DNA from 3 places in the Stenotrophomonas sp. STEN008 genome. Region 1 is predicted to be linked to each of the others. Evidence: predicted binding sites of a transcription regulator. Region 1 holds the regulator's gene; each other region holds the start of a gene.
What was found. The regulator HrcA, encoded in region 1, represses chaperone genes, less so after heat shock. The targets are predictions, from matches to a motif close to TTNGCACTCNNNNNNNNNGAGTGCNAA.
Positions count from the first base shown of each region.

Region 2: the regulator HrcA is predicted to act here: its motif matches at 2,466-2,492, upstream of ACVOME_RS00390 (co-chaperone GroES).
Region 3: the regulator HrcA is predicted to act here: its motif matches at 1,533-1,559, upstream of rpoH (RNA polymerase sigma factor RpoH).

Region 1 is NZ_JBRRET010000006.1:23,186-27,363, reverse strand. It holds gene ACVOME_RS04660 (LysR family transcriptional regulator) at 1-31, shown strand, start outside; gene recN (DNA repair protein RecN) at 75-1,736, opposite strand; gene hrcA (heat-inducible transcriptional repressor HrcA) at 1,851-2,915, shown strand; gene grpE (nucleotide exchange factor GrpE) at 2,979-3,494, shown strand; gene dnaK (molecular chaperone DnaK) at 3,701-4,178, shown strand, end outside.
Region 2 is NZ_JBRRET010000001.1:68,850-73,027, forward strand. It holds gene ACVOME_RS00380 (serine hydrolase domain-containing protein) at 1-300, shown strand, start outside; gene groL (chaperonin GroEL) at 401-2,050, opposite strand; gene ACVOME_RS00390 (co-chaperone GroES) at 2,132-2,419, opposite strand; gene ACVOME_RS00395 (endonuclease) at 2,732-4,178, shown strand, end outside.
Region 3 is NZ_JBRRET010000001.1:111,038-115,215, reverse strand. It holds gene ACVOME_RS00590 (response regulator) at 1-583, shown strand, start outside; gene ung (uracil-DNA glycosylase) at 580-1,293, shown strand; gene rpoH (RNA polymerase sigma factor RpoH) at 1,571-2,446, shown strand; gene purD (phosphoribosylamine--glycine ligase) at 2,528-3,814, opposite strand; gene purH (bifunctional phosphoribosylaminoimidazolecarboxamide formyltransferase/IMP cyclohydrolase) at 3,876-4,178, opposite strand, start outside.

The DNA.
Region 1 (4,178 bases):
AAAGGTGGATCTGGCGCGGCCGCTGGGGTGAACCTGCGGTGGGACGGACCGGGCGTCGCTCGGCGCCGCCGGCGTCAGACCTGCAGCAGCTTGCGGGCGGCGGCGCGCGCTTCCTTGCTCACTTCGACGCCACCGAGCATGCGTGCCAGTTCTTCCTCGCGTGCCTTGAGGTCCAGCTTCTCCACCGCACTCTGGGTCATGCCTTCCACCGGTGCCTTGCTGACCCGGTAGTGGGCATGGCCCTTGGACGCGACCTGCGGCAGGTGGGTCACGCACAGCACCTGGCGCTTCTCGCCAAGGGCGCGCAGTTTCTGGCCGACGATGTCGGCCACCGCGCCACCGATGCCCGAGTCGACTTCGTCGAACACCATGGTCGGCACGGCGTCCAGGTCGAGCGCGGCCACTTCGATTGCCAGCGAGATGCGCGACAGTTCGCCACCCGAGGCCACCTTGCGCAGGGCGCGTGGTGGTTGACCGGCGTTGGCCGCGACCAGGAACTCCACGCGTTCGGCGCCCTGCGGGTCGGGCTTGCCGCCGTCCTGGGGTTCCAGCTCGATCAGGAACTGGCCACCGCCCATGCCCAGCTCGGCAATGATGCCGGTGGTGGTGGTCGACAGCGCGGCCGCCGCACTGCGCCGGCTTGCGCTCAGTGCTTCGGCCTGCACCCGCCAGGCGGCCGCGGCCTTGTCGATCTCGCCGGCCAGGCGCTGCAGCCGCTCGTCGGCGCCGCGCAGCTGCTCCACTTCGGCATGCATGCGCTCGCGCTGCGCGCCCAGTTCGTCCATCGGCACGCGATGCTTGCGCGCAAGGTCGTGCAGGCGGCCGAGACGGCGCTCGTTCTCCTCGAACTGCTCGGGGTCGGCATCCAGGTCGTCGTGCACGCGGTCGAGCAGGGACAGGGCTTCATGCAGCTGGATCGATGCGTTTTCGATCAGGCTGTCCACCTCGCCCAGGCGCGGGTCGTGTTCGATCAGCCGGGCCAGTTCGTGCCGCACCTGCTGCAGCTGATCCAGCGCCGAGCTGCCCTCGTCGCCGTTGAGCTGGTTGCTGGCGGCCTGGCAGGCGGTCAGCAGCGCGCTGGCATGGGCCTGGCGCCGATGGCTGGCGCCCAGCGCGAGGATCGATTCGGGCTCCAGATCCTCACGGTCCAGTTCGCGCAGCTGATGCTCGAGGAAACCGATACGGTCACTGACGTCGCCCTGCTGCGACAGCGCCAGGGATTCATCGACCAGTGCCTGCCAGGCGGCTGCGGCGCGGCGGACCTGACGGCGCTCTTCCTCGTTGCCGGCATAGGCATCGAGCAGGGCCAGCTGGGAAGGACGCGCCAGCAGGGCCTGCTGTTCATGCTGGCCGTGGATTTCCACCAGCAGCGCGGCCAGTTCGCCCAGCTGGGCGAGGGTGACCGGGCGGCCGTTGATCCAGGCCCGCGAACCGCCGTCGGCGCGGATCACGCGGCGCAGCTGGCACTGGTCCTCATCGTCCAGCTCGTTGTCGGCCAGCCACTGGCGTGCGGCCTGCAGATGCTCCAGCGCGAACTCGGCCGACAGCTCGGCGCGGGCGGCACCGTGGCGGACCACGCCGCTGTCGGCGCGCAGGCCGGACAGGAAGCCCAGCGCGTCGACCATCAGCGACTTGCCGGCGCCGGTCTCGCCTGAAACCACGGTCATGCCAGGCCCGAATTCAAGTTCGGTGGCGCGGACGACGGCGAAATCCTTGATCGATAGGTGTCTGAGCATGGGTCTGGGGGTAGCTGAGCCGCGCAACGCTAGCACGCGCACGCGGGCGGTCCAATGGCTTGCCAAGGTGATCCGGCGCCATTATCTAGTCTCCGTGTCTCACAGGTTGATTCCATGCACGGTTCCGCCGACCAACTCGCCCCGCGCGCGCGCCATCTGCTGCGCACGCTGATCGCGCGCCACATCCAGGATGGTGAGCCCGTGGGCTCGCAGACGCTGGCGCGCGTGGCCGGGCTGGAAGTCAGCCCGGCCACCATCCGCAACATCCTCGGCGACCTGGAGGACCTGGGCCTGCTGGCGTCGCCGCATACCTCCGCCGGGCGGATCCCGACCGCGCATGGCTACCGGGTGTTTGTCGACAGCCTGCTGCAGATGCAGCCGCCGGGCGAGGGCGAGCTGGCCCGCTTGCGCCAGGAACTGGCCGGTGGCGGCAGCACCCAGGCCCTGCTCGGCAGTGCCTCCGAACTGCTGTCGGCGATGAGCCACTTCGTCGGCGTGGTCAGCGCGCCGCGGCGCGAGCAGTTCGCCTTCCGCCAGATCGATTTCGTGGCGCTGGACGGCCGCCGGGTGCTGGCGATCCTGGTGTTCGCCGACAACGAGGTCCAGAACCGGGTGATCGAAACCCGCCAGGACTTCGCCCCGGGCCAGCTGGAGCAGGTCGCCAATTACCTCAACGCCCATTTCGCCGGGCTGCCGCTGGCGGAGATCCGGGCGCGCCTGCTGCTGGAACTGCGCGATGCCCGTTCCGAGCTGGAGCAGCTGCTGGCGCACAGCATCGAACTGGCCGAGCAGGCCCTGCAGCCCGCGGCCGACGACATGCTGGTGGCGGGCCAGACCCGCCTGATGGGGGTCCAGGACCTGTCCGACCTGGAGCGCCTGCGTGAACTGTTCGAGCTGTTTTCCAGCAAGCGCGAGATCCTGCAGCTGCTGGAGCGGACCATCCAGGCCCCGGGCGTGCGCATCTTCATCGGCGAAGAGACCGGGATGATGCCGCTGCAGGGGGTTTCGCTGGTGACCGCCCCGTATGCGGCCAATGGGCAGGTGCTGGGCGTGCTGGGGGTGATCGGGCCGAAGCGGATGGCCTACGACCGCATGATCCCGCTGGTACAGGCCACCGCCGACGTGCTGGGGGCGGCCTTTTCACCGACCGGACGCGGATCCGGTGCCGTGGACGCTTGAAACGCAGCATCCCGCCCACACTAGGGTGGGTGGAGGCGGGGAGTGACCGCCAGGGACCCAGACATGAACCACGAACATCCAGATTTCGAATCCCAGCAGAGCGCCGCCGACGCGGCCGCCGCAGCAGGCGTCAATGACGAAGTGGAGCGCCTGCGCGCGGAAGTCGAGCAGGTCAGGGCCGATGCGCTGCGTGAGCGCGCCGACCTGGAGAACCAGCGCAAGCGCGTGGCCCGCGACATCGAGCAGGCCCGCAAGTTCGCCAACGAGAAGCTGCTGGGCGAACTGCTGCCCGTGTTCGACAGCCTGGATGCCGGCCTGAAGGCCGCCGGCGACGACCCGCACCCGCTGCGCGAGGGCCTGGAGCTGACCTACAAGCAGCTGCTGAAGGTCGCCGCCGACAACGGCCTGGTCCTGATTGACCCGACCGGCCAGCCGTTCAACCCGGAGCACCACCAGGCGATCAGCCAGGTGCCGGCCCCGGACGCCGCCCCGGGCAGCGTGGTGACCGTGTTCCAGAAGGGCTATCTGCTCAACGAGCGCCTGCTGCGGCCGGCGCTGGTGGTGGTGGCCGCCGACTGAGCGGTCGATCCGGGAGCGGCCGCCGGGCATGGCCCGGCGCTACCCCTGGATCGTCATCGCCGGGCGATGCCCGGCGAACCTTGAACGGCTGAACACAGCGTTCGGGAGATGGCTTGAATGTTCCACGAGCCTCCCCCACATCCCATTCATCCACCGGCCGAGCGGCCGGACTGACATCCACACAGCATTTCTCAGGAGTCTCCCCCATGGGCAAGATCATTGGTATCGACCTCGGCACCACCAACTCGTGCGTGGCGATCATGGACGGCGGCAAGGCCCGCGTCATCGAGAATTCGGAAGGCGATCGCACCACCCCGTCGATCGTCGCCTACACCAAGGACGGCGAAGTCCTAGTCGGTGCCTCGGCCAAGCGCCAGGCGGTGACCAACCCGAAGAACACCTTCTACGCGGTGAAGCGCCTGATCGGCCGCAAGTTCACCGACGCCGAGGTGCAGAAGGACATCGCCCACGTCCCGTACAGCATCCTCGCCCACGACAATGGTGATGCGTGGGTGGCCACCAGCGACGCCAAGAAGATGGCGCCGCAGGAAATCTCGGCCAAGGTACTGGAGAAGATGAAGAAGACCGCCGAGGACTTCCTCGGTGAGAAGGTCACCGAAGCGGTCATCACCGTGCCGGCCTACTTCAACGACAGCCAGCGCCAGGCCACCAAGGATGCTGGCC
Region 2 (4,178 bases), on a different contig from region 1:
AGCCAGTTCCCGACGCTGCAGCCGGAACTGCCGGTGGCGCAGCGGCGCAGAAACCTGGCTGCGGGACTGGGCGTGGTGACATTCACCGGTGCACAAGGCGCAGGCTTCTACAAGGGCGGACATGACGATGCGGTGGGCAACACGCTGGTGTGCGTCGAACAAGGCCAACGCTGCGTGGTGATCCTGGGCAACGATGTGCGCGCCGAAGCGGCCTTTCCGGCACTGGTGCGCTTCGTGCTGGGCGAGACGGGGGTGCCGTGGGATTGGGAATACGGCGCCACGAAGGCATTCGTGCGCTGACAGGTCGACCACGGTCCACGTCCAGCGGAGGGGGCGGAACGCCCACAAAAAAAACCCCGCCTTGCGGCGGGGTTTTTCACTTCATCGGGAACAGCGGACCTTAGAAGTCCATGCCGCCCATGCCACCCATGCCGCCCATGCCACCGGCGCCGCCCAGGGCCGGCTCGTCCTTCTTCGGAGCTTCGGCAACCATGGCTTCGGTGGTGATCATCAGGCCAGCGATCGAGGCCGCGTTCTGCAGCGCCGAACGGGTCACCTTGGTCGGGTCCAGGATGCCGAACTGCAGCATGTCGCCGAACTCACCGGTGGCGGCGTTGTAGCCGAAGCTGCCGCTGCCTTCCTTGACCTTGTTGACGATGACGGACGGCTCTTCGCCGGCGTTGGCGACGATCTCGCGCAGCGGGGCTTCCATCGCGCGCAGGGCGATCTGGATGCCGTGGTTCTGGTCTTCGTTGGCGCCCTTCAGGCCGGCCAGCGCGGTGACCGCACGGACCAGTGCAACGCCGCCGCCCGGAACCACGCCTTCTTCAACGGCTGCACGGGTAGCGTGCAGGGCGTCGTCGACGCGATCCTTCTTTTCCTTCATTTCGATTTCGGTGGACGCACCCACCTTGATCACGGCAACGCCGCCGGCCAGCTTGGCCACGCGTTCCTGCAGCTTCTCGCGGTCGTAATCCGAGGAGGTGTCCTGGATCTGGGTCTTGATCTGCGCAACGCGCGATTCGACCGCAGCCTTGTCGCCCACGCCGTCGATGATGGTGGTGTTCTCCTTGGAGACCTGCACCTTCTTGGCGCGGCCCAGGTCCTTGATGGTGGCCTTCTCCAGCGACAGGCCCACTTCTTCGGAGATCACGGTGCCGCCGGTCAGCACGGCCATGTCTTCCAGCATCGCCTTGCGACGATCGCCGAAGCCCGGGGCCTTCACGGCCACAACCTTGACGATGCCACGGATGGTGTTGACCACCAGGGTCGCCAGCGCTTCGCCTTCGACTTCCTCGGCCACGATCAGCAGCGGCTTGCCGGCCTTGGCGACGCCTTCCAGCACCGGCAGCAGGTCACGGACGTTGGAGATCTTCTTGTCGTGCAGCAGGATGAACGGGTCATCCAGGTCAGCGGTCTGCGACTGCTGGTTGTTGATGAAGTACGGGGACAGGTAGCCGCGGTCGAACTGCATGCCCTTGACCACGTCCAGCTCGTTGTCCAGGCCCGAGCCTTCTTCAACGGTGATCACGCCTTCCTTGCCGACTTCCTTCATCGCGTCAGCGATGATCTGGCCGATCGACTCGTCCGAGTTGGCCGAGATGGTGCCGACCTGGGCGATCGCCTTGTCGTCAGCGGTCGGCTTGGAGATGTTCTTCAGCTCGGTGACGGCAGCCACGACGGCCTTGTCGATACCGCGCTTGAGGTCCATCGGGTTCATGCCGGCAGCAACGGCCTTGGCGCCTTCGCGGATCAGGGCCTGGGCCAGCACGGTGGCGGTGGTGGTGCCGTCGCCGGCGTCGTCGTTGGTGCGCGAAGCAACTTCCTTCACCATCTGCGCGCCCATGTTCTCGAACTTGTCAGCCAGTTCGATTTCCTTGGCGACGGAGACGCCGTCCTTGGTGATGGTCGGGGCGCCGAAGCTCTTCTCGAGCACGACATTGCGGCCCTTCGGGCCGAGGGTGGCCTTGACGGCATTGGCGAGAACGTTGACGCCGCGCACCATGCGCGAACGGGCGTCTTCACCGAAACGGATATCCTTGGCAGCCATTGCAATTACCTCATTGGTCGCGCCGGGCCGTGCCCGGCGGCTGGGATGTGGGGATCAGGTTGAAACAGGTCGCGGCGGGGCTCAGCCGATGACGGCGAGCACGTCGTCTTCGCGCAGGACCTTGTACTCGACGCCTTCGCTCTTGTACGAGCTGCCGGCGTACTGGCCGTAGATGACCTTGTCACCGACCTTCAGCGACGGCGCGCGCACGCTGCCGTTGTCCAGCGGCTTGCCGGGGCCGACGGCCACGACTTCACCCTTGGTGGACTTTTCCTTGGCCGAGTCGGGGATGACGATGCCACCGGCGGAGATTTCGTCGGCTTCGATCGGCTTGACCACAACGCGGTCGTGCAGCGGCTTGATGCTCATAGGAGACCTCTTAAGTGATTGATTGGTCTAAAAAAGTCCGGCGATGTTAGCACTCGCACCAGGCGAGTGCCAGAACCGCACGTGAAGAAACCCGACAAGGTCGGGAGCACGGCAGAGATGGAGCCCCCCGGGAGGCTTTCAAGGGGCATAGCGAAAAAAGTTTCCGCGCCGGACGCTGCGGCAGTGCGGTGGGGCGGCCCCGAATTAGGTGACCAACGTCGCACTGTCAGATATCTGACGTTCATTTACGACAAAGTGTCACTGGATCGGCCTTAGGCTCGGCCGCGCATTCCCAATCACAAGGAGTCGTCGATGCGATTGCTGTCCCCGCTCGCCACCGCCTGCGTGCTGGCCCTGGCCACCGCGCCGGCCCAGGCCGAGGTCTTCATCAACGAACTGCATTACGACGACAGCACCGCAGCCGGTGACGTCGGCGAGGCGATCGAGGTCGTGGCCACCGCCGGCGAGGATCTGTCCGGCTATCGGCTGTATCTCTACAACGGCAGCACGCCGTCGGCCGCTTCGGTGTACGCCAACACGGCCGTCCCTGCCGGCAGCGCGGCCGGGTGCGGCAGCGCCACCCTGGCCGTGGTCAGCTATCCGACCAACGGCATCCAGAACGGTCCCAACGACGGCATCGCGCTGGTCGACGCCAGCGGCAAGGTGGTCCAGTTCCTCAGCTATGAGGGCACGATCACTGCCTCCGGCGGTCCTGCCGCAGGCATGACCAGCCAGAACATTCCGGTGGCCGAGACCAACAGCACGGCCCCTGGCACCTCACTGCAGCTGACGGGCAGCGGCAGCCAGTACGCCCACTTCACCTGGGCCGAATCGGCGACGCACACCTTCGGCAGCTGCAACAACGGCCAGACCTTCAGCGGTGGGGGTACGCCCGGCCCCAATACGCCGCCATCGGTGTCCACCACCACCCCGGCCCAGGGCAGCAGCACGTTCCCGGCCGCGGCCGATCTGGAAGTGGTGTTCAGCGAGACGGTGAACCTGGCCAGCGGCGCCTTCGCGCTGAGCTGCGGCGCCTCCGGCAGCGTACCGCTGACCCACCCGGCCAGCGGCAGGAGCGTGAAGCTGTCCACCAACACCGCGCTGGTGGCCGGTGAGGCCTGCCGCTTCGACATCCGCGCCGCGCGCATCACCGACCTGCAGGGCGCGCATCCGGCTGCCGACAGCCGCATCGCCTTCACCGTGGCCAGCGCCACGGGCAACCCCGATCCGGGCAATCCCGGCGTACCGGCGGGCTACTACTCCAGGGTCAACACCTCCAGCCCGAGCCAGCTGCGCTGCTCGCTGCACGCGACCATCAAGGGCCACACCGCCTATCCGTACAGCGGGTCGGGCACCAGCACCTGGACCATCCTGGAGATCGCCGACGAGGATCCGAACAATCCCAACCGCATCCTCGATGCCTATCGCAACCGCAGCTACGCCAAGGTCAGCGATCGCGCTGGCACGGGCAGCGGCCTGACCTACAACCGCGAGCACACCTGGCCGAACTCGCTGGGCTTTGCCAGCACCACCGGCGACAAGGGCCTGCCGTACGCGCCCTACACCGACACCCACATGCTGTACCTGACCGATGCGCAGTGGAATGCCGACCGCGGCAACAAGCCGTTCGGCAAGTGCGATGCCAACTGTGGCGAGCGCGCCACCGAGGCCAACAACGGCCATGGCGGCGGCAGCGGCGGCTACCCGGGCAATTCCAACTGGGTGCGCACGCCGGACGGCAACACCGGCACCTTCGAGG
Region 3 (4,178 bases), on a different contig from region 1:
GGCATACGTGCCGGTGATCGTCGTCTCCGGCGATGCGCAGCAGCATCTGGAGCAGCGGCGCTTCACCGAGTACGTCACCGACTATTTCGACAAGGCGCTGGGCCATGAGGCCCTGGCGACCTTCATCCGTGGCTATGTGCAGCCGCAGACCATTCCCGGGGCGACCATCCTCTACATCGAGGACAGCCGGGTGGTGGCGGAGGCGACCAAGCGCATGCTCGAACGCCAGCAGCTCAACGTGCTGCACGTGGTCAGTGCCGAAGAGGCCTTCACCCTGCTCACGGCCGAATCGCTGGGCCGCAGCCGCCACCGCATCGACCTGGTGTTGACCGACGTCACCCTGAAGGGCGAATTGAGCGGACGCGACGTGGTGCAGCGCGTGCGCGTGGATTTCGGCTACGGCAAACGCCGACTGCCGGTGCTGGTGATGACCGGCGACGGCAATCCACACAACCAGACCGGGTTGCTGCAGGCCGGTGCCAATGATCTGGTGCTGAAGCCGATCGAGGAGCGCCTGCTGGTGACCAAGGTGCTGTTCCAGCTGCGCCTGGCCCGCTTGAACGATGGACCCCTGTTGCGATGACCGATGACGTAGTGGACACCCCGACGATCCAGCTGGAACCGAGCTGGAAGCAGCAGGTCGGCGATTACCTGTTGCAGCCGCAGATGCGCGAACTCTCCACCTTCCTGCGCCAGCGCAAGGCGGCCGGCGCGGCGGTGTTCCCGCCGGGGCCGCAGATCTTCGCGGCGTTCGACGCCACGCCGTTCGAACAGGTGAAAGTGGTGATCCTGGGCCAGGACCCGTACCACGGGCGCGGCCAGGCGCACGGACTGAGCTTCTCGGTGCCCGCCGGCGTTCCGGTGCCGCCATCGCTGCTGAACATCTACAAGGAGATCGAGGGCGACCTCGGCATCCCCCGTCCCGATCACGGCTGCCTGGTGCCGTGGGCGCAGCGCGGCGTGCTGCTGCTCAATGCCGTGCTGACGGTGGAGGAGGGCAGGGCCGGCGCCCACCAGGGCCGCGGCTGGGAAGGCTTCACCGACCACGTGGTGGATGTGCTCAACCGCGAACGCGAAGGCCTGGTGTTCATGCTCTGGGGGGCCTACGCGCAGCAGAAGGGCAAGGTCATCGATACCCGGCGCCATCGTGTGCTGAAAGCCCCGCATCCCTCGCCGCTGTCGGCCCATCGTGGCTTCCTCGGCTGCCGGCATTTCTCGATGGCCAACGACTACCTGCAGCGTCGCGGGCAGGCGCCGGTCGACTGGTCGCTGCCGCCGCGCGCGGCGCTTTGACCTCCGCCGGCAGCCGGGCCTGAACACCGGGCAACGTTTCCTGGCCTGAATGGGCCTCCGGAACGGCCCGTTCAGCTCCGCTTGACCGGAATCGGCCGGTTCCCGGCAGGTAATTGATTGAATTCCAAGGGATTGTGAATCCCGAAAAGCGCGCTCGCCACTGTCATCAAATCGCGCTACGGTAGGGCTCTGTTTGGGACCAGTGTTGCATCAATAGGATGCTGGAACTTTTTCCTCCTTTAGCAGTCCAAATCCCGGACTGCTAAGATGGGTGCCTATGAGCCAGAACACCTCTACTGCCCTTGTGGCAAACAATCTCCCGATTCCCAGTGCGCTCGGTTCGCTGGACGCCTACATCGGTGCCGTGCACCAGATCCCGGTGCTGTCGGTCGATGACGAACAGGACCTGGCCCGTCGCTTCCGCGACGGCAACGATCTGGACGCTGCCCGTGAGCTGGTGCATTCGCACCTGCGCTTCGTGGTGCACGTGGCCCGCGGCTACAACGGCTATGGCCTCGCCCTGGGCGACCTGATCCAGGAAGGCAACATCGGCCTGATGAAGGCGGTCAAGCGCTTCGACCCGGACATGGGCGTGCGCCTGGTTTCCTTCGCCGTGCACTGGATCCGTGCCGAGATGCACGAGTTCATCCTGAAGAACTGGCGCATCGTCAAGGTCGCCACCACCAAGGCGCAGCGCAAGCTGTTCTTCAACCTGCGCAAGTCGAAGACGCGCCTGGGCTGGATGAACGCCGCGGAAGTCAGCGCGGTGGCCAAGGATCTGAACGTGTCCGAGCGCGAGGTCATGGAAATGGAGTCGCGCCTGTCCGGTCGCGATATCGGTTTCGATGCGCCCAGCGACGAGGATGATGATCATGCGCCGCCGTCGCCGGCCGCATACCTGGTGGCCAACGATGAAGATCCGTCGATGGCCTACGAGCGTGCCGACAGCGAGGACAACCAGCTGCAGCTGCTGCGCGAAGGCATGGCCGAACTGGATGCGCGTTCGCGTGACATCATCCGCCGCCGTTGGCTGGATGCGGACAGCAAGGTGACGCTGCAGGAACTGGCAGACGAGTACGGCGTGTCGGCCGAACGCATCCGCCAGGTCGAGGCGAATGCCCTGAAGAAGATGAAGGCGCTGTTCACCGCGTGATGTGACGTCACAGGTATCCAACAGAAAACCCGGCATTGCCGGGTTTTTTGTTGAGCCTGCCAAGCAGCAGGCCGCTGCCTTTTACGCGTGCTCACGCGCGATCGCGCGCCAGCCGATGTCGTTGCGGTGGAATTCGTTGGCCCAGCTGACCTTGGCCACACCGGCGTAGGCATTGGCCTGCGCATCACGCACGCTGTCACCCAGCGCCGCCACACACAGCACGCGGCCGCCGGCACTGACCACCCGGCCCTGCGCGTCCAGTGCAGTACCTGCATGGAAGACCTTGGCGCTGGCCGGCACCTCATCCAGGCCGGAAATCACATCGCCGGTGACCGGCGATTCCGGGTAGGGTTTCGCGGCCAGCACCACACCCAGCGACGGGCGCGCATCCCACTGTGCCTGCACCTGGTCCAGGCGGCCATCAATGGCGGCTTCCACCAGCCCGACCAGATCCGACTGCAGGCGCAGCATCACCGGCTGGGTTTCCGGGTCACCGAAGCGCACGTTGAACTCGATCACCTTTGGTGCGCCGCTGGCATCGATCATCAGGCCGGCGTAAAGGAAGCCGGTGAACGGAACGCCGTCGGCGATCATGCCCTGCACGGTCGGGTTCACCACCTCGCGCATCACCCGCGCGTGCACCTCCGGCGTGACCACCGGGGCCGGTGAGTACGCGCCCATGCCGCCGGTGTTCGGCCCGGTATCACCGTCGCCGACTCGCTTGTGATCCTGCGAGGTGGCCATCGGCAGCGCATGCACGCCATCGACCATCGAAATGAAGCTGGCTTCCTCGCCGTCGAGGAATTCCTCGATCACCACGCGTGCGCCGGCGTCACCGAATGCGTTGCCGGAGAGCATGTCGCGCACCGCATCCTCGGCCTCGGCCAGGGTCATTGCAACGATCACCCCCTTGCCGGCGGCCAGGCCATCGGCCTTCACCACGATCGGCGCACCCTTCTCGCGGATGTAGGCCAGTGCCGCCTCCACGTCGGTGTGCACGGCGTAGAACGCGGTCGGGATGTTGTGCCGGGCCAGGAAGTCCTTGGCGTAGGCTTTGCTGCCTTCCAGCTGGGCAGCGGCGGCGGTTGGCCCGAAGATGCGCAGGCCGGCGGCACGGAACCGATCGACGACGCCTGCCACCAGCGGCACTTCCGGGCCGACCACGGTGAGTTCAACACCTTCGGCCTGGGCCAGGGCCAGCAGGCCATCGATGTCGGTGACCTTCACCGCCACGTTGCGGCACTTGTCTTCGGTGGCGGTGCCGGCGTTGCCGGGTGCCACGAGTACCTCATCGACGCGGGAGGACTGGGCCAGCTTCCATGCCAGGGCGTGTTCGCGGCCGCCGGAGCCGATGACGAGGATCTTCATGGGACAGGGTTCTCGTAAGCAGAAAAGAAAAGCCGGGCAGGGCCCGGCTTGGTGATGCGGATCAGTGGCGGAAGTGGCGCACGCCGGTGAACACCATGGCCAGACCATGCTCGTCGGCGGCGGCGATCACCTCGGCGTCGCGCATCGAGCCGCCCGGCTGGATGACCGCCTTGATGCCGGCGGCGGCGGCGGCATCGATGCCGTCGCGGAACGGGAAGAACGCATCGGAAGCCATCACCGAGCCTTCAACCACCAGGTTCGCGTCGGCCGCCTTGATGCCGGCGATGCGCGCCGAATACACGCGGCTCATCTGGCCGGCACCGACGCCGATGGTGCGGTTGTCCTTGGCGTACACAATCGCGTT